DNA from 4 places in the Streptomyces sp. BYX5S genome. Region 1 is predicted to be linked to each of the others. Evidence: riboswitches for the same ligand, from Rfam matches in the RefSeq annotation. Region 1 holds a riboswitch; each other region holds the start of a gene.
What was found. A riboswitch is a leader RNA that binds a small molecule or an ion and turns the genes downstream of it on or off. The one in region 1 is predicted to bind cyclic di-AMP.

Region 1 (4,328 bases):
GTAGCGGTCCGTGCTGCCCCAGACCTCCTCGATGGTCTCCAGGCCCGCGTTCAGGTACTCGATGCGGGCGTCGAAGAGCGGGCTGAGCAGCTCCATGACCTCCTCGGAGTAGGCGTCCTGGGAGGTGGCGGTGCGGTGCACCTTGTAGCGGCGGTGCTTCTCGTTCGACTTGAGGTAGTCCGCCTCGATGGCGTCGCGCTCCACGCCGACCGCGATCAGCGTCACCGCGATGGACAGGCCCGCACGGTCCTTGCCCGCCGCGCAGTGCATCAGCGCGGGCAGGCTGTCCTCGGCGAGGGAGTGCAGCACGCGGCTGTGCTCCGCGGTGCGCTCCTTGATCATCGTGCGGTAGGAGTCGACGAGGCGGTCGGCGGCGCGGCCACCGGAGAGGATCCCGCGCAGCTGCTCGATGTCGCCGTCGCGGACCATCGCCCAGAACTCTGCGCCGTCGGCCGGGTCGTTGAGCGGCAGGTTCAGATTGCGCACGCCGGGCAGCTCGACGTCCGCGCCCTCCAGCTTCTGGTCCGCGGCGTTGCGGAAGTCGAAGACGGTGTGCAGGCCGAGGGAGGAGAGGAAGGCCGCGTCCTCGGCCGTGGCATGGGCGAGGTGGCCGCTGCGGAACAGAACGCCCTGGCGCACGCGACGGCCGTCCACGGTGGGAAGGCCTCCCACGTCTCGGAAGTTGCGCACTCCGGTCAGCTCGGGCTCGGTGGACGGTGCGTGCTGCGTCACAGGGGCTCCTCCCGTTCGGTGCACCGGCGTTGAGTCGCCGGCGGGCGCGCTCCTGACGATACGACATCGGTTCCAGGGGCAACCATGTGTCCGATTTAGGGCCATCCGTCCCAACTGTTCATGGATGGGAGGGGCTTGGGGGCGTGTGCGTGAGCGGCGTCATGTTCGTCACCCTGCGTGGCGATCGGCCGGGATTCCCGCGGCGCGAATTCCCCAAGGTATGGCGTTGGTAAAGCGGATTCGGCGACGCAGGGTTACACAGCAAACCCTCAGATGACCAAGGAATGGGCCGCCGAAGCGAATTCGGCGTTTGTCGCCGCCTTTGCCGTTCGCCTAATGTCCCCAATCAATCCGGTCGGAACGCCTAGTCCTGCCGCCGCCCGGAATCCTTTCGACTACCCGTCACGGCAGGAGCGGGGGACCCACACGCACGACGCCGCGCAGGGAATTTCCCGAAGCGGCTAGGGGTGAAGCCGGTCCCGTACGCCGGGCACGGCCGGGCATCTCCAGCCCGAACCCGACAGCTCACCTCGTAGGCGACGGAGAGGAAATCCCCCATGCCCGCAAAGGGAAAGCACCGCCTTTCGCCCTCCCGCCGCATCGCCCGCGTCGCCGCCGTCGCCTCCGCCGGTGGCGTCGCGATCGCCCTGCCGCTGATGGGCGCCTCCGGCGCCCAGGCCGCGACGGACGGCGGCGCCGCCGACACCTCGACGTACACCGTCAAGGCCGGTGACACGCTCTCGAAGATCGCCAAGGCGCAGGACGTCGAAGGCGGCTGGAAGAAGCTGTACGAGGACAACAAGGACGTCGTCGGCTCCGACGCGGACCGCATCCAGATCGGCATGAAGCTGGAGCTCGGCGGCGCGGCCGAGAACGACTCCGCGGACTCCGCGGACGATGCGGCCACCACCACGCAGACGAGCGCCACGACCACCGCCTCCGGCGACTACGTCGCGCCCGTCGACGGCGCCTCCGGCACCGGCTACGGCAACTCCGGCTCCATGTGGTCCAGCGGCAGCCACACCGGCGCCGACTTCTCCGTGCCCACCGGCACCTCCGTGAAGGCGATCGCCGACGGCACCGTCGTCTCCGCCGGTGACGGCGGCGCGTACGGCAACGAGGTCGTCATCGAGCACGCCGACGGCCACTTCTCCGAGTACGCCCACCTGTCGTCCATCAATGTCGCCCAGGGCGCCAAGGTCACGGCCGGCCAGGAGATCGCCAAGTCCGGCGCGACGGGCAACGTCACCGGGCCGCACCTCCACTTCGAGGTCCGCACGACCGCCGAGTACGGCTCGGACATCGACCCGATCGCGTACCTCAGCCAGCACGGCGTGGACGCCTGAGACACCGAGCGCGGCGGCCGTCGGCCGCTCGCTCCGTCCGGCGCCCGGGGATCCTCCCCGGGCGCCGGACCCGTTTCCGCGCTTATTCCCCAGATGGCGAGTGGGCTATCTCACCACGCGTCAACCCCTGGCTACGGTCGCGTAGGTCACACCTCAGGGTGAAAGATGTGTGGTCGTGGCAAACGAATCGAGCGCAATCACGGGTTCACTGAACGGCACGATCCGGTCCTACGCGGCCGTGGGCGACAGTTTCACCGAGGGCGTGGGCGATCCCGGCCCCGACGGGAAGTTCGCGGGCTGGGCCGACCGGCTCGCCGTCCTCCTCGACGACCGCGTCCCCGAGGACACCTTCAAGTACGCGAACCTCGCCGTGCGGGGCAAGCTCCTCGACCAGATCGTCGCCGACCAGGTGCCGAAGGCCGTCGAGCTCGCCCCCGACCTGGTGACCCTGGTCGCGGGCGGCAACGACATCATCCGGCCCGGCACCGACCCCGACGACGTGGCCGAGCGCTTCGAGAAGGCCGTGGCCCAGCTCGCCGGCGCCGCCGGGACCGTCATGGTGGCCACCGGCTTCGACACCCGCGACGTGGCCGTGCTCAAGCACCTGCGCGGCAAGATCGCCACGTACAACATGCACGTCCGGGCGATCGCCGACCGCCACGGCTGCCTGATGCTCGACCTGTGGTCCCTCAAGTCCATCCAGGACCGGCGCGCCTGGGACGAGGACCGCCTGCACCTCTCGCCCGAGGGGCACACGCGGGTGGCGCTGCGCGCCGGTCAGGCGCTCGGCCTCGACGTGCCGGCCGACCCCGAGCAGATGTGGCCGCCGCTGCCGCCGCGCGGCACGCTGGAGGTGCGGCGCGACGACATGCACTGGGCGCGGGAGTTCCTGGTGCCGTGGATCGGGCGCCGGCTGCGCGGCGAGTCCTCCGGTGACCGGGTGCAGGCGAAGGGCTTCATCGACCCGCACATCGTCAAGGCGCATCTGCAGTCGGCGTCCTGACCGTCGGCGTTCCGATCAGCTGAGGCGCGGCCGCTGGCGCGGCCGGGACGCGCTCCAGGACTCCGCCCGCGAACACGTCGTACAGCGGCAGCGTCTCCAGGTGGACGTAGCCGATGTGGCAGTCGCAGACCGCCAGCGGGCAGGCCCTGGGCGCGAGCGCCGCACGGTACGAACCGTCGTACAGATTGCCCAGCTCGTCCCGGACGAAGTGGCAGCGGCGCACGGTGCCCTCGCCGTCCACCGAGATCACCGAGGAACCGGTGCGGCACGGCAGCCCCGCCGAACGGTGCGGGTGCCGGCTGTACGGGAAGAGGGGGTCCACGGCCGTCCAGGCCGCGGCCTCCTCGTCGGTGTAGGTGCGGCCCTCCGCCGCGTTCACCCACAGGTAGACCTCGGCGGGCAGCGCCGCGCGCAGCGTCCGCGCGTGCTCCAGGTGCTCCGGGAAGCCGACGACGCCGACGCTGAACCGGATGCCCCGTTCTGCCAGGTCGCGCGTCTTGCCGAGGAAACGCTCGTACGGGGTCTGGCCCGGGTGGTACGTGCACCACAGGGCCAGCTTCTCGGGGTCGGCGTCGGCCAGCCACTCCGTGCGGCAGCTCAGGTTCGTCTGGATGGCGACGCGGCGGACGTGCTCCCGGTGCGACAGCTCCACCATCGCCCGCCGGTACCAGGACCGCACCAGGCCCTCACCCCAGGGCGTGAACAGGATCGAGAGCCGGTCCTCGCGCCGCGCGCCCGCCCACGCCGTGAACCGCTCCAGCGCCGACCGGTCCGCGCGCAGCTGCTCGGTGCTGTCGCGGCGCTTGGCGAACGGGCAGTAAGGACAGTCGTAGTCGCAGGAGGCCAGCGGGCCCCGGTACAGGATCGTCAGGTCCATCGGGCGGTCACCTCGCCTCGTACGCGGCCATCGCGGCGCGCACCGAGGGGGAGAACAGGGCCGGGCCGAGGGCGTCCGAGTGCGCCAGGCCCTCGGGGGTCAGGCGCAGGAGACCGTCCGCCGGATCGGCCAGCCAGCCGCGCTCGCCGAAGGCGCGCAGCTCGGCGGGGAAGTCGTCGTGCGGATCGGAGCCGAAGCGGGACCGGTAGTCGTCCAGCGGCATCCCCTGCGCCTGGAGCAGCGACTGAAGGAGGTGGCGGCGCCGCGCCTCGTCGGCGTCGACGCGGCGGCCGTGCACCGCGTGCCCGAACTCCGCGGCCGGCAGCGCCGTGTAGCGGTCGATGATCCCCCGGATCTCGCGCATGTCCAC
Region 2 (4,328 bases), 4.7 Mb from region 1:
CCGCCGCGCACACCGCGCTCGGCATGCTCAAGGAACGACAGGGCGACCACCGCGGCGCGTACGCCCACTACCGAAAGGGCGACGAGGCTCTGGACCCGGAGGCCGCCCACCGCCTCGCGCTGACCGCGCCCGGCCCCGAGACCAGGGCCCGCCGCCTGCGTCGAGCCGCCGAGCGCGGGCATTACCGAGCTCAGAAGGAGACCGGGAAGCTCACCCCACCGGCGCCGGATACGGTCAAGGAGTGACCGAGAGCCCCACCCCGACGCCCGACGCGCCCGCCATGCCCGAACTCTTCACCTGGGAGTTCGCCAGCGACCCGTACCCCGCCTACGCCTGGCTGCGCGAGCACGCCCCCGTGCACCGCACCACGCTGCCGAGCGGCGTCGAGGCCTGGCTGGTCACCCGGTACGCGGACGCCCGCCAGGCGCTCGCCGACCAGCGCCTGAGCAAGAACCCGGACCACCACGACGAGCCGTCCCACGCCAAGGGCAAGACGGGCATCCCCGGCGAACGCAAGGCCGAGCTGATGACCCATCTCCTCAACATCGACCCCCCGGACCACACCCGCCTGCGCCGCCTCGTCTCCAAGGCCTTCACCCCCCGCCGCGTGGCCGAATTCGCACCGCGGGTGCAGGAGCTGACGGACGACCTCATCGACGCCTTCGCGGCCGAGGGCGAGGCGGACCTGATCCACGACTTCGCCTTCCCGCTCCCCATCTACGCGATCTGCGACCTGCTCGGTGTTCCCCGCGAGGACCAGGACGACTTCCGCGACTGGGCGGGAATGATGATCCGCCACGGCAAGGGCCCGCGCGGGGGAGTGGCGCGCTCGGTCAAGAAGATCCGCGCCTACCTGGTGGACCTCATCCACCGCAAGCGCAACGACCTGACCGACGACCTGATCTCGGACCTGATCCGCGCCTCCGACCACGGGGAGCACCTCACCGAGAACGAAGTGGCGGCCATGTGTTTCGTGCTGCTCTTCGCGGGTTTCGAGACCACCATCAACTTGATCGGCACGGGCACCTATTCGCTTCTGCGGAACCCGGAGCAGAGAAGCGAATTGCAGCGGGCCATCGACCGGGAGGAATGGGCTCTCCTCGATTCAGGTATCGAGGAGATGCTGCGGTACGACGGGCCGGTGGAAATCGCCACGTGGCGCTTCGCCACGCAGCCGTTGGAGATCGGCGGCCGGCGGATCTCCGTGGGTGACCCGGTTCTGGTGGTTCTCGCCGCCGCCAACCGGGACCCGGCGCGATTCGCCGACCCGGACGTACTGGATCTCGCACGCAAGGAGAACCCGCATCTGGGGTTCGGCCACGGAATCCACTACTGCCTGGGCGCTCCGCTCGCCCGCCTGGAAGGCCGCACCGCGTTCGCGACCCTGTTCCGCCGCCTCCCGGACCTGGCCCTGGCGGCGGACCCGGCCGACCTGAGGTGGCGCGGCGGCCTGATCATGCGCGGCCTCCGCACCCTGCCGGTGACCTTCACGCCGCAGGACGCTTCAGCGGCCGATTGAGGCACACCGCCCCGCACCCGTCCTCCGATCCGCCTTCCTGGGCGCGGAATTCGCCTCTGCATCCTCCCTCGGGCAGCACGCCCCGGGCTCGCATTTGTCCGGATTGCGCACCCTCCCCGTCGAGTTCACCCCCCGTCAGACACCCACCGGAACCGCCACGCGAGCTGACGCACCGTCAAACCTGTGACTTTCACGTGATCTACGCTGCATCGACTTGTGACAAGCGTTCGAGTGCAGCTACGTTCACGGATCATCGCGACACACGCACAACTTGCACCACCGCACCACCCGTCGCGCGTAGCAGCATCAGTCTCGCGAAAGGCAAACGCATGCTCTCCGGGAACGGTCGTCACCGTCGCCCCCGTCAGGCCCCTGCTCTCGTCGTCGCCGCCGGGGTCACCGGCAGCGCCATCGCGATCCCGCTGTTCGCCGCGAGTGGCGCGAGCGCCGCGACCGCGCAGGCGTGGGACAAGCTCGCCGAGTGCGAGAGCGGTGGGCAGTGGAGCCTGGACGCCGGTAACGGCTACTACGGCGGTCTCCAGTTCACGCAGGAGAGATGGGAGGAGTACGGGGGGCTCGACTACGCCCCGCGTGCCGACCAGGCCAGCCGTTCGCAGCAGATAGCCGTCGCCGAGAAGGTTCTCGACGACAAGGGGCCGAGTGCCTGGCCGATGTGCTCCCTCACGGCCGACCTCACGAAGAGCGACGACTCGGCGGACGTCGACCCGGGTGTGTCCGCCTCGCCGCAGCCCTCGGATTCGTCCGATTCATCCGATTCGTCCGAGCCGGCGGCGTCGGATGAGCCTTCCGGGGCCGCCGAGTCCGCCGAGTCCGCCGAGTCCGCCGAGGGCTCCGGCGGCTCCGCGTCCTCGGACAATGAGGCCGACGCGGCGTCGGACGCCGCCACCGGCAAGGGCGCGGCGGACGACGGGGCCGCCGAGTCCTCACGTGACAAGTCCCACGCCCCGGACGACTCCGCTACGGAGTCCACCGAGTCCACCGAGTCCGCCGAACCGTCCGCGACGCCCTCCACCGAGGCCTCCGGCGCGGCCTCGGCGGGCCGCCACCGCGGCGACCGCGCCGCCGACGACGGCTCCGACTCCCGTACGGGTGAGGGTCGTCACGCCTCCCGTGACGACAAGCGCGACGGCGACACGTACAAGGTCCGCGCCGGCGACAACCTCTGGGACATCGCGAAGGCTCAGGACGTCCACGGCGGGTGGGACGGGCTGTACGAGTTGAACAAGGACACGGTCGGTTCCGACCCAGACCTCATCCTTCCTGGTCAGAGCCTGGATCTTGGGGACGGATCGGACAAAAAGTAGTTTGATTTCAGGGGGGTTGACGGGGCTTTGTCCGGTGTTGAGCGAGTGAGACATGGGTCTCAAAGCCCCTGATCGACTTTGAAATCGGGCGGATCCGTTGCTTACGGTCGTGACCGCTCGCTTCAGCGGGCCCCGACGGATGTCACGCCGAATCCTGCCAACGTCCGTACGGGAACAGTCGACGCGTAAGCGCCGTGGGCAGGAGCGGGGGACCCAGGTAAGCCGCCCTTCCGGGAGACCGGACGGGCTTGGGGTGAAGCAGCGCACAAGGTGCGACGCCGGACACTCACTGGTCCGAACCCGACAGCTCACCTCGCAGGCGTCGGTGAGGGGATATCTCCATGCTGTTTTCCACCAAGAACAAGCACCGTCGCCCGTCCAAGGCTGTCCGTGTCGCCACGCTCGGCGGCGTCGCCGCTGCCGCCGTCGCCGTCCCGCTGATGGGCGCGACGTCCGCCTCGGCCGCCACCTCGTCCGAGTGGGACCAGGTCGCGCAGTGCGAGTCCGGTGGCAACTGGTCGATCAACACGGGCAACGGCTTCTACGGCGGCCTGCAGTTCTCGGCGTCCACCTGGTCCGCCTACGGCGGCGACCAGTACGCCTCCACCGCCGACCAGGCCTCCAAGGCCCAGCAGATAGCCGTCGGCGAGAAGGTCCTCGCCTCCCAGGGCGCGGGCGCCTGGCCGAACTGCGGCTCGGGCCTGTCCTCCGCCTCGTACGACGGTGCCTCGGCCGAGTCGTCCTCGCAGCAGCAGGACACCCAGAGCACCCAGCAGCAGGACACGCAGCAGCGTGCCGACCGCTCCGAGCAGCGTGAGCAGCCGAAGCAGCAGGAGGCCCCGAAGCAGGAGGCCCCGAAGCAGGACACCGTCACCACCCCGACCGGCAACAAGGTCGAGAAGGGCGACGGCGAGTACAAGGTCGAGTCCGGCGACACCCTCAGCAAGATCGCCGAGGCGCACGACACGACCTGGCAGAAGCTGTTCGAGAAGAACAAGGACATCGTCAAGGACGCCAACCTGATCTACCCGGGTCAGCAGCTGCACCTCAGCTAATAGCTGAGCCAGTAACGCGTCAGGCACGGACTCGGCATCGGCGGACGCCGAGTCCCGCCGCACCCCGTCCCCACGGGCCGCTCACTTCGGCGACCTTCGTCCCGGCACAGCCGGGACGGAGGTCGCTGTTTTTGTTTCGTTAAGGAACATTTCGCTCTCGGCGTTGTCCACGAGGCGGTCGTCCGGCTGGCCGATGCCCGCGGGCCGGTTACGCTCAGGGGTGCGGGACCACGTATCCAAGCAGCCGCCCGCATAGCCTGCGTCACATCCCAGAAGGAGATGCTCGTGCCGTCCATCGACGTCGTCGTAGCCCGGGAAATCCTGGACTCCCGAGGCAACCCCACGGTCGAGGTCGAGGTCGGCCTCGACGACGGGAGCACCGGCCGTGCCGCCGTCCCGTCGGGTGCCTCCACCGGTGCCTTCGAGGCC
Region 3 (4,328 bases), 2.1 Mb from region 1:
GTCGAGGTAGGAGTCGGGGGAGGAGGACAGCAGCAGCTGCACCGACGGGTCCACGCCGCCCGTGCGGTACTGGGACGCGGCGACCGCTCCCAGCTTCGCGCGCTGCTCGTTGAGCGATTCGGTGCGCCGGGACGCCTCGTCCTGGAGCGCGTCGACCTTCTTCGCGGCCCGGTGCGCCTTCTCCTTCGCCCCGTTGTACTTCTCGGTGGCGACCTCCGCCTCCTGGTACAGCTGGTCGACCTTCGCCCGCACCTGATCGGGGCTGAGCTCCGGTTCCGCGTGTGCCGCCCCGCCGTTGACGGCGGTCGCGGTGGCCGCCGAGGCGAGGGCGAGGGTCGCCGCGGTGCGGGCCGTGCCCCCGCCGAGTGAACGCTGGCGGGGCTTGCGATGCGCTGCCGGCACGTGGTGCGTCCTTCCGGTCGTACGGCCGCCGTTCGCGCGTCCGGCGGCGGCCCGCACAGGGGGAGCGGGTCGCCGCCGGACCTTTCTCGGCGGTGGTGTCCGACTGCCGCCCCTGGTCCGGACGGCGGTGGGGAGCCGGTCACCTGAGCAAGGACGCTAAACCTCGGCGTAACGGGTTGGTGACTGATTGTTCGCAACTGCCCCGTTTGTTGTGGGCGGAGGCAGAAGGTGACAGCAGGGTGGTCGAACTCGTCCTCACTCGTCCCGTTAGGCTCCGAACCATGGACGTACTCATCCACCTCTTCGTCGGCCTGCACATCATCGGCATCGCCTCCCTGCTCGGCGGCTTCCTCACGCAGATGTCGGCGATGAAGGAGGGCACGGCCCGCTTCAACAAGGCGATGCTGCACGGCGCCCTGACCATGCTGGTGACCGGTGTCGCCCTGGTCGGCCTCAACCAGGCCGACGGCTCCACCGTGAACAACATCAAGATCGGCGTGAAGCTCGCGCTGCTGATCGTGATCCTCGGCATCGTCTACGTGAAGCGGGACGAGGAGAAGGCGGAGAAGGGCCTCTTCCTGACGGTCGGCGCGCTGACCACGGTCAACATCTTCGTCGCGGTGCTCTGGACCTGAGCGACCGCGCGCGTCACTCGCGCGGAGGGGCCCGGCAGGACGCACCTGCCGGGCCCCTCCGCGTGGGGTCAGGCCGGCCGCACCACGCTGTGGATCGACGACGTGCCGTCGTAGTAGATCGACTCCTCGCGCACGTACGCCCCCGGCTTCGGCGCGTGGATCATCATGCCGTCCCCGAGATAGAGGCCCACGTGGCTGATGTCGTCGTAGAAGAACACCAGGTCACCGGGTTGGATGTCGGAGAGCGGCACCGTCGTGCCGCTCTCGACCTGGTCCCAGGTCGTCCGCGGCAGCGAGATCCCCGCCGACTTCCACGCCGCCTGCGTCAGCCCCGAGCAGTCGTACGAGTCCGGGCCCGTGGCCCCCCACACGTACGGCTTGCCGATCTGCGCCTTGGCGAACGCCAGCGCCTGCGCGGCCTTCGTCGCGTAACCGGAGTCCGACGACGAACCGGAGGAGGAACCGGACGACGAGCCCGCCGAGCCGGACGCCTCCTGCTCCTTCTGCGCGGCCTCCTCGGCCGCCTTCCGCTTCGCCTCCTCCTCGGCCTTCTGCTTGGCGGCCAGCTCGGCGGCCTTCTTGCGGGCCGCCTCCTCCTTGGCCTTCTCGATCGCGGCGAGCCGCGCCTTCTCCTCGGCCGTCAGCTCGGCCAGCAGCTTGCGCGCGTCCGACAGCTTCGTCTGGACCGTCTGCTTGGTCGTCTTCAGCTCGCTCTGCGACTCGGTCAGGTCCTCCAGGCTCGACTGCGCCTCGGTGCGCTTCTTCGCGGTCTCGCGCGCCTGCACCTGGTAGTCGTCGATCGACTTCTTCTGCTCGTCGGTCAGCCGGCTCATCAGCTGGCGCTGCGAGAAGTAGTCCTCCGGGTCGTCCGCGAGGAACATCGTCGCGGTGTCGCTGACGCCGCCCGAGCGGTACTGCTCGGCGGCGTACCGGCCGAGCTTCTGGCGGGCCGTGTTCATGTCCTCGGTGCGCTGCGCGACCTCGTCGAGGAGCTTGTCGACCTGCTTCTTCTTGCCGTCGGTCCGTTCCTTGGCGCCGTTGTACTCCTGCGTGGCGACCTCGGCCTGCCGGTACAGGGTGTCGACCTTCTTCTGGACCTCTTCGAGGCTCGGCTTCGAGGGCTGCGCGGGCGCGGCCTGTGCCGTCTGCGACAGCAGCGCGACGGAGGTGAGGGCGGCAGTGGTGATGCCGACAGCGGGGGTCGTTCGAAGACCGCCGGTCATCCGGGACCGGGTACGGGGCTTGCGGTGCGACGCCAAGGCAGGCGACTCCTTCCGACGTCCGCCTACCGGGTTAGCTGTCGGGTTCGGGCGGTGGTGCACGTCGTACGGAAGGCTGCCCTACGGTCGGACCACCCGTGCTTTCCGGGCGCTCCGGCCGATTCACCCCAAGGTCGGTTGGGTCCCCGGTTCCCTGCCTCTCGGCGTACGGAACTCGGCGGGGGCTGCCCGTTCGCCGCGACGTTCGCGGGCGTGGGGACGGGCTGCCCGGCTGCACCGTAGCCAACTCGTGCGGCTGCTGTGAAGGTTGATGTTCGATATGCCCGATACGTATGCGTGACCTTCACGAGGGGCGGGCTCCGTCTCACCGCTCGTGCCGCGGATGTCACCACGGGTGACTCGGAGCGGGGTTGGCGGAGACGGCCCCACGGTGTCAGTGGGGCCGCCTAGACTCGTAGAGCGATGAGCAGCCTCTTTGACGACAGCTTCCTTACCGGCCTCCAGAAGGGAGCGACCGGCCCCCAGCACGGCGCGGAGGAGCCCCCGCCGCCGCCCCCGGACCCCGAGTACGACGACGGGGCCCCGGAGCCGATGCCGGACGGGCTGTTCGGCGTGCCTCCGGAGCGGGACGCGTACTACCGGGACGGCGCCCCGCGCCCGGTCCTCGACGCGGCCTCCCTCCTGGAGGGGCTGAACGAGAACCAGCAGGCGGCCGTCGTCCACGGCGGCACCCCGCTGCTCATCGTCGCGGGCGCCGGCTCCGGCAAGACCCGCGTCCTCACGCACCGCATCGCGTACCTGCTCGCCGAGCGCGGCGTGCACCCCGGCCAGATCCTCGCGATCACGTTCACGAACAAGGCCGCGGGCGAGATGAAGGAGCGCGTCGAGGACCTGGTGGGCCCGCGGGCGGGCGCGATGTGGGTCTCCACCTTCCACAGCGCCTGCGTCCGCATCCTGCGCCGCGAGAGCAAGAAGCTCGGCTTCACGTCCTCCTTCTCGATCTACGACGCCGCCGACAGCAAGCGCCTCATGGCACTCGTCTGCCGCGACCTCGACCTCGACCCGAAGAAGTTCCCGCCGAAGTCCTTCAGCGCGAAGATCAGCAACCTGAAGAACGAGCTGATCGACGACGAGGACTTCGCCGCGACCGCGGCCGACGGCTTCGAGAAGACCCTCGCCCAGGCCTACGCGATGTACCAGGCGCGCCTGCGCGAGGCCAACGCGCTGGACTTCGACGACCTGATCATGACGACGGTGAACCTGCTGCGCGCGTTCCCGGACGTCGCCGAGCACTACCGCCGCCGCTTCCGCCACGTCCTCGTCGACGAGTACCAGGACACCAACCACGCCCAGTACGCCCTGGTCAGGGAGCTCGTCGGCCCCACCGAGGGCGAGGACGCCGACCCGGCCGAGCTGTGCGTCGTCGGTGACGCCGACCAGTCGATCTACGCGTTCCGCGGCGCCACGATCCGCAACATCCTCCAGTTCGAGGAGGACTACACGAACGCGACGACGATCATGCTGGAGCAGAACTACCGCTCCACGCAGACGATCCTCAGCGCGGCGAACGCGGTCATCGAGCGCAACGAGTCGCGCCGCCCCAAGAACCTGTGGACCAACGAGGGCCCCGGCGCCCAGATCACCGGCTACGTCGCGGACACCGAGCACGACGAGGCGCAGTTCATCGCCGACGAGATCGACCGGCTCACCGACGCGGGCGACGCGCAGGCGGGCGACGTCGCGGTCTTCTACCGGACGAACGCGCAGTCCCGTGTCTTCGAAGAGATCTTCATCCGCACCGGCCTGCCCTACAAGGTCGTCGGCGGCGTCCGCTTCTACGAGCGCAAGGAAGTCCGGGACGTCCTCGCGTACTTGAGGGTCCTCGCCAACCCCGAGGACTCGGTGCCGATGCGCCGCATCCTCAACGTGCCCAAGCGCGGCATCGGCGACCGCGCCGAAGCGATGATCGACGCGCTCGCCCAGCGCGAGAAGATCTCCTTCCCGCAGGCCCTGCGCCGCGTCGACGAGGCGTACGGGATGGCGGCCCGCTCGGCCAACGCCGTGAAGCGGT
Region 4 (4,328 bases), 930 kb from region 1:
GGCGACATCGACCCGGAGCAGACGCTCGCCTGGGTCGAGAAGTACTTCGGCTCCATCCCGGGCCACGACGGCAAGCCCGCCCCGCGCGACGGCGCCCTCCCGGACGTCGTCGGCGAGCAGCTGCGCGAGGTCGTCGAGGAGGAGGTCCCGGCCCGCGCCCTGATGTCCGCCTACCGGCTCCCGCAGGACGGCACGCGCGCGTGCGACGCCGCGGACCTCGCGCTCACCGTGCTCGGCGGCGGCGAGTCCTCCCGCCTGTACAACCGCCTCGTACGCCGTGACCGTACGGCGGTGGCGGCCGGTTTCGGTCTGCTGCGCCTGGCCGGAGCGCCCTCCCTGGGCTGGCTGGACGTGAAGACCTCCGGAGACGTCGAGGTGCCGGTCATCGAGGCCGCCGTCGACGAGGAGCTCGCCCGGTTCGCCGAGGAGGGCCCGAGCCCCGAGGAAATGGAGCGGGCCCAGGCCCAGTTGGAGCGCGAATGGCTGGACCGCCTCGGCACGGTCGCGGGCCGCGCCGACGAGCTGTGCCGCTACGCGGTGCTGTTCGGTGACCCGCAGCTCGCCCTGACCGCCGTGGGACGCGTCCTGGACGTGACCGCCGCCGAGGTCAAGGAGATCGCCCAGGCCTGCCTGCGCCCCGACAACCGCGCGGTCCTCGTGTACGAGCCGACCGCACCCGCCGACACCGACGAGAGCGACGAGGAGGCGGGCCAGTGACCGAGCAGCTCGCGAACATGGACTTCCACCCGCGCCCCCAGGCCGGCGAGCCCAAGCCGTGGGCCTTCCCGGCCCCGGAGCGCGGCGCGCTGCCCAACGGTCTCACGGTGCTGCGCTGCCACCGCCCCGGCCAGCAGGTCGTCGCCGTGGAGGTGCACCTGGACGCGCCGCTGGACGCCGAGCCCAAGGGCCTCGACGGCGTCGCGACGATCATGGCGCGCGCCTTCAACGAGGGCACCGACAAGCACTCCGCCGAGGAGTTCGCCGCCGAGCTGGAGCGCTGCGGCGCCACCATGGACGCGCACGCGGACCACCCCGGTGTCCGTGCCTCCCTCGAAGTGCCGGCCTCCCGCCTCGGCAAGGGCCTCGCCCTCTTCGCCGACGCGCTGCGCGCCCCCGCCTTCGACGACAGCGAGATCGAGCGCCTCGTACGCAACCGCCTGGACGAGATCCCGCACGAGAGCGCCAACCCCGCCCGGCGGGCCGCCAAGGAGCTCTCCAAGCAGCTCTTCCCGGCCGACGCGCGCGTGTCGCGCCCCCGCCAGGGCACCGAGGAGACCGTCTCGGCCATCGACGCCGCGTCGGTGCGCGCCTTCTACGACCGGCACGTACGCCCCGCCACCGCCACGGCCGTCGTCGTGGGCGACCTGACGGGCATCGACCTGGACACCCTCCTCGCCGACACGCTGGGCGCCTGGACCGGCGACACCGCAGAGGCGCGCCCCGTGCCGCCGGTCGTCGCCGACGACACCGGCCGCGTGATCATCGTGGACCGTCCGGGAGCCGTGCAGACGCAGCTGCTCATCGGCCGCGTCGGACCCGACAAGCACGACCGTGTGTGGGCCGCGCAGGTCCTCGGCACGTACTGCCTGGGCGGCACCCTCACGTCGCGTCTGGACCGCGTCCTGCGCGAGGAGAAGGGCTACACCTACGGGGTGCGGTCCTTCGCCCAGGTGCTGCGTTCGGCGCCCGACGGCAGCGGCGCGGCGATGCTCGCCATCAGCGGCTCGGTGGACACGCCGAACACCGGCCCCGCGCTCGACGACCTCTGGAAGGTCCTGCGCACCCTGGCGGCCGAGGGCCTCACGGACGCCGAACGGGACACCGCCGTGCAGAACCTGGTGGGTGTCGCCCCGCTGAAGTTCGAGACCGCCGCGGCCGTCGCGAGCACCCTCGCCGACCAGGTCGAGCAGCACCTGCCGGACGACTTCCAGGCGCGGCTGTACCAGCAGCTCGCCGCGACCGGCACGGTGGAGGCCACGGCCGCCGTCGTGAGCGCGTTCCCGGCGGACCGGCTGGTGACGATCCTCGTGGGCGACGCCGCGCAGATCGAGGAGCCGGTGAAGGCGCTCGGCATCGGCGAGGTCACCGTGGTCGCGGGCTGATCCGATCCGTCCCAGCACCTCGCGAGCCCCGGCGCCGACTCGGCCGCCGGGGCTCCGTGGTGTTGGTCACGATCATTCGGAATCACCACACGCTCGCAAATGTCCGAATTGGTGCAGAGGTTGCCTGTCTGCCCTGTGGCGTGCACTACAAAAGCCGGGTTCTGTTTGTTGATTCAAAGTCGGCCCGCTTAGCGTTCCCTCCGGCTGTCCGCCAGCCGCACGTCGCGCCCGCGACACCGGACAGTCATCGCCGAGTCCCCATGGTGCGAGCCAGGGGAGCCGGGGACCCACCGCAGTCCCTGGGGTGAATCGGGCGCTCTTCCCGCAGGGGGAGGGGGCCCGTAGGAGACCTTCCTGCTCCGAACCCGTCAGCTAACCCGGTAGGCGAGAAGGAAGGAAAGGACCAGCCACTTCATGGCGTTCACCCGTGCCACCGGGAAGCACCGCCGCCCCAGCCGCCTGACGCGTACCACCGCACAGGTAGCCGGCGTTGCCGCACTCACCACGACGGGTGTGGTGGGAAGCCTCGCCGCCCCCGCGCTCGCCGCCGACACCACGTTGGCCGAGCACGACGGCCTCACGCAGGCCGTCGCCATCGGCGACTCCCTCGCCGACCAGATCGACGCCCAGGCCGTCGCGCAGGAGAAGGCCGCCGCCAAGGCGAAGGCCGAGGCCGAGGCCAAGAAGAAGGCCGAGGAGGCCAAGCGCAAGGCCGAGGCCGAGGCCAAGAAGCGGGCCGCCGAGAAGGCCGAGAAGGAGCGCGAGGCCAAGGAGCGCGCCGCCCGCGAGGCCGAGCGCAAGCGCCTGAACAGCTTCGTGGCGCCGATCTCCGGTTCGTACGTCTCCACCGCCTACCAGGCCGGCAGCGGCCTGTGGTCCTCCGGCAGCCACACCGGCATCGACTTCCACGCCTCCACCGGCACCTCGGTGCACGCGGTCGGCATGGGCACCGTCGTCGAGGCCGGCTGGGGCGGGGCGTACGGCAACAACGTCGTGATCAAGATGAAGGACGGCACGTACACCCAGTACGGCCACCTGTCGTCGATCGGCGTCTCCGTCGGCCAGAGCGTCACCCCCGGCCAGCAGATAGGCCTCTCCGGCGCCACCGGCAACGTCACGGGCCCGCACCTGCACTTCGAGGCCCGCACCGGCCCGGACTACGGCTCGGACATCGACCCCGTCGCGTACCTGCGCCAGCACGGTGTGAACGTCTGACCCACCCGGCACACGCCTCGAAAGCCCCGGCTCACCGAGCCGGGGCTTTCGCGTGTGCGGACCCCGACTGTCCAAAAAATATCCCTGGATTCGGCCCTCTCGTCGGAAATTCAAGTCCGGTGGAATAGAGTCATTGACCAAGGGTTCCGGCCGCGTGTCATTCGCGCTTGCAGGGGCGTCAATCGACCGCGTTTCGCGGGGATTAAGGCGGAGGTCGACTCATGCGCATTCCCGCGCACTCGGTATGCACGGCGATCCGCGACGACATCGTCGCCGGGGTCTACGAGCGCGGCGGCAGGCTCACCGAGGAGCTGCTCGCGCGCCGCTACGGGGTCTCCCGCGTGCCCGTGCGCGAGGCGCTGCGCACCCTGGAGGCGGAGGGTTTCGTCGTCACGCGCAGGCACGCGGGCGCGTGCGTGGCCGAACCCACCGAGCAGGAGGCGGCCGACCTCCTGGAGATCCGCATGCTGCTGGAGCCCATGGGCGCCGCCCGCGCCGCGCAGCGTCGCACCGAGGCCCACCTCAAGGTCCTGCGCGGCCTGGTCAGGCTGGGTCAGGAGCGCTCCAGGCGAGGTCAGAGCGAGGATCTGCGCAGCCTGGGCAGCTGGTTCCACGAGACGCTCGCGCAGGCCTCCGGCAGCCCCGGCCTGATCACCCTGCTCACCCAGCTGCGCCACAAGATCGCCTGGATGTACGCCGTGGAGAGCCCCGCCCAGCCCGCCGAGTCCTGGGCCGAGCACGGCGCCATCGTCGACGCGGTGGCGCGTGGCGACGCGGAGCGCGCCCGCGCCCTCGCCGCCCTGCACACGGAGCGGGCGACGGCCGCCCACCGGCTGCGCGTCCCCCGCGCGGGCGAGCGTGTGAGGACTTCGCAACATGCAGTCAACACGGTGGGGCCCCAGGTTTAACAGCGGAGCCGTATACAAAGAAGTGAGCTATTCGACGACGGGTCGCGGATTCATTTCCGCTGCCCAATTCGCCGTGAATTAATGAGTGGCCTTACGGGGTGAC

Region 2: another riboswitch for cyclic di-AMP. It lies ahead of ACYBSK_RS02940 (transglycosylase family protein); the one in region 1 lies ahead of ACYBSK_RS24285 (M23 family metallopeptidase).
Region 3: another riboswitch for cyclic di-AMP. It lies ahead of ACYBSK_RS33490 (C40 family peptidase); the one in region 1 lies ahead of ACYBSK_RS24285 (M23 family metallopeptidase).
Region 4: another riboswitch for cyclic di-AMP. It lies ahead of ACYBSK_RS28240 (M23 family metallopeptidase); the one in region 1 lies ahead of ACYBSK_RS24285 (M23 family metallopeptidase).

What each region holds. Positions count from the first base shown of each region.
Region 1 covers NZ_CM138829.1:5,324,552-5,328,879, reverse strand. The annotation lists gene ACYBSK_RS24290 (tyrosine-protein phosphatase) at 1-732, opposite strand, end outside; cyclic di-AMP (ydaO/yuaA leader) riboswitch at 1,119-1,284, shown strand; gene ACYBSK_RS24285 (M23 family metallopeptidase) at 1,290-2,078, shown strand; gene ACYBSK_RS24280 (SGNH/GDSL hydrolase family protein) at 2,299-3,081, shown strand; gene ACYBSK_RS24275 (STM4011 family radical SAM protein) at 3,053-3,958, opposite strand; gene ACYBSK_RS24270 (STM4012 family radical SAM protein) at 3,966-4,328, opposite strand, start outside.
Region 2 covers NZ_CM138829.1:647,229-651,556, forward strand. The annotation lists gene ACYBSK_RS02925 (hypothetical protein) at 1-245, shown strand, start outside; gene ACYBSK_RS02930 (cytochrome P450 family protein) at 281-1,519, shown strand; gene ACYBSK_RS02935 (transglycosylase family protein) at 1,849-2,844, shown strand; cyclic di-AMP (ydaO/yuaA leader) riboswitch at 3,025-3,181, shown strand; gene ACYBSK_RS02940 (transglycosylase family protein) at 3,186-3,899, shown strand; gene eno (phosphopyruvate hydratase) at 4,185-4,328, shown strand, end outside.
Region 3 covers NZ_CM138829.1:7,445,886-7,450,213, reverse strand. The annotation lists gene ACYBSK_RS33500 (C40 family peptidase) at 1-402, opposite strand, end outside; gene ACYBSK_RS33495 (hypothetical protein) at 684-1,037, shown strand; gene ACYBSK_RS33490 (C40 family peptidase) at 1,106-2,296, opposite strand; cyclic di-AMP (ydaO/yuaA leader) riboswitch at 2,304-2,473, opposite strand; gene pcrA (DNA helicase PcrA) at 2,720-4,328, shown strand, end outside.
Region 4 covers NZ_CM138829.1:6,258,089-6,262,416, reverse strand. The annotation lists gene ACYBSK_RS28250 (M16 family metallopeptidase) at 1-717, shown strand, start outside; gene ACYBSK_RS28245 (M16 family metallopeptidase) at 735-2,102, shown strand; cyclic di-AMP (ydaO/yuaA leader) riboswitch at 2,341-2,503, shown strand; gene ACYBSK_RS28240 (M23 family metallopeptidase) at 2,517-3,317, shown strand; gene ACYBSK_RS28235 (GntR family transcriptional regulator) at 3,539-4,225, shown strand.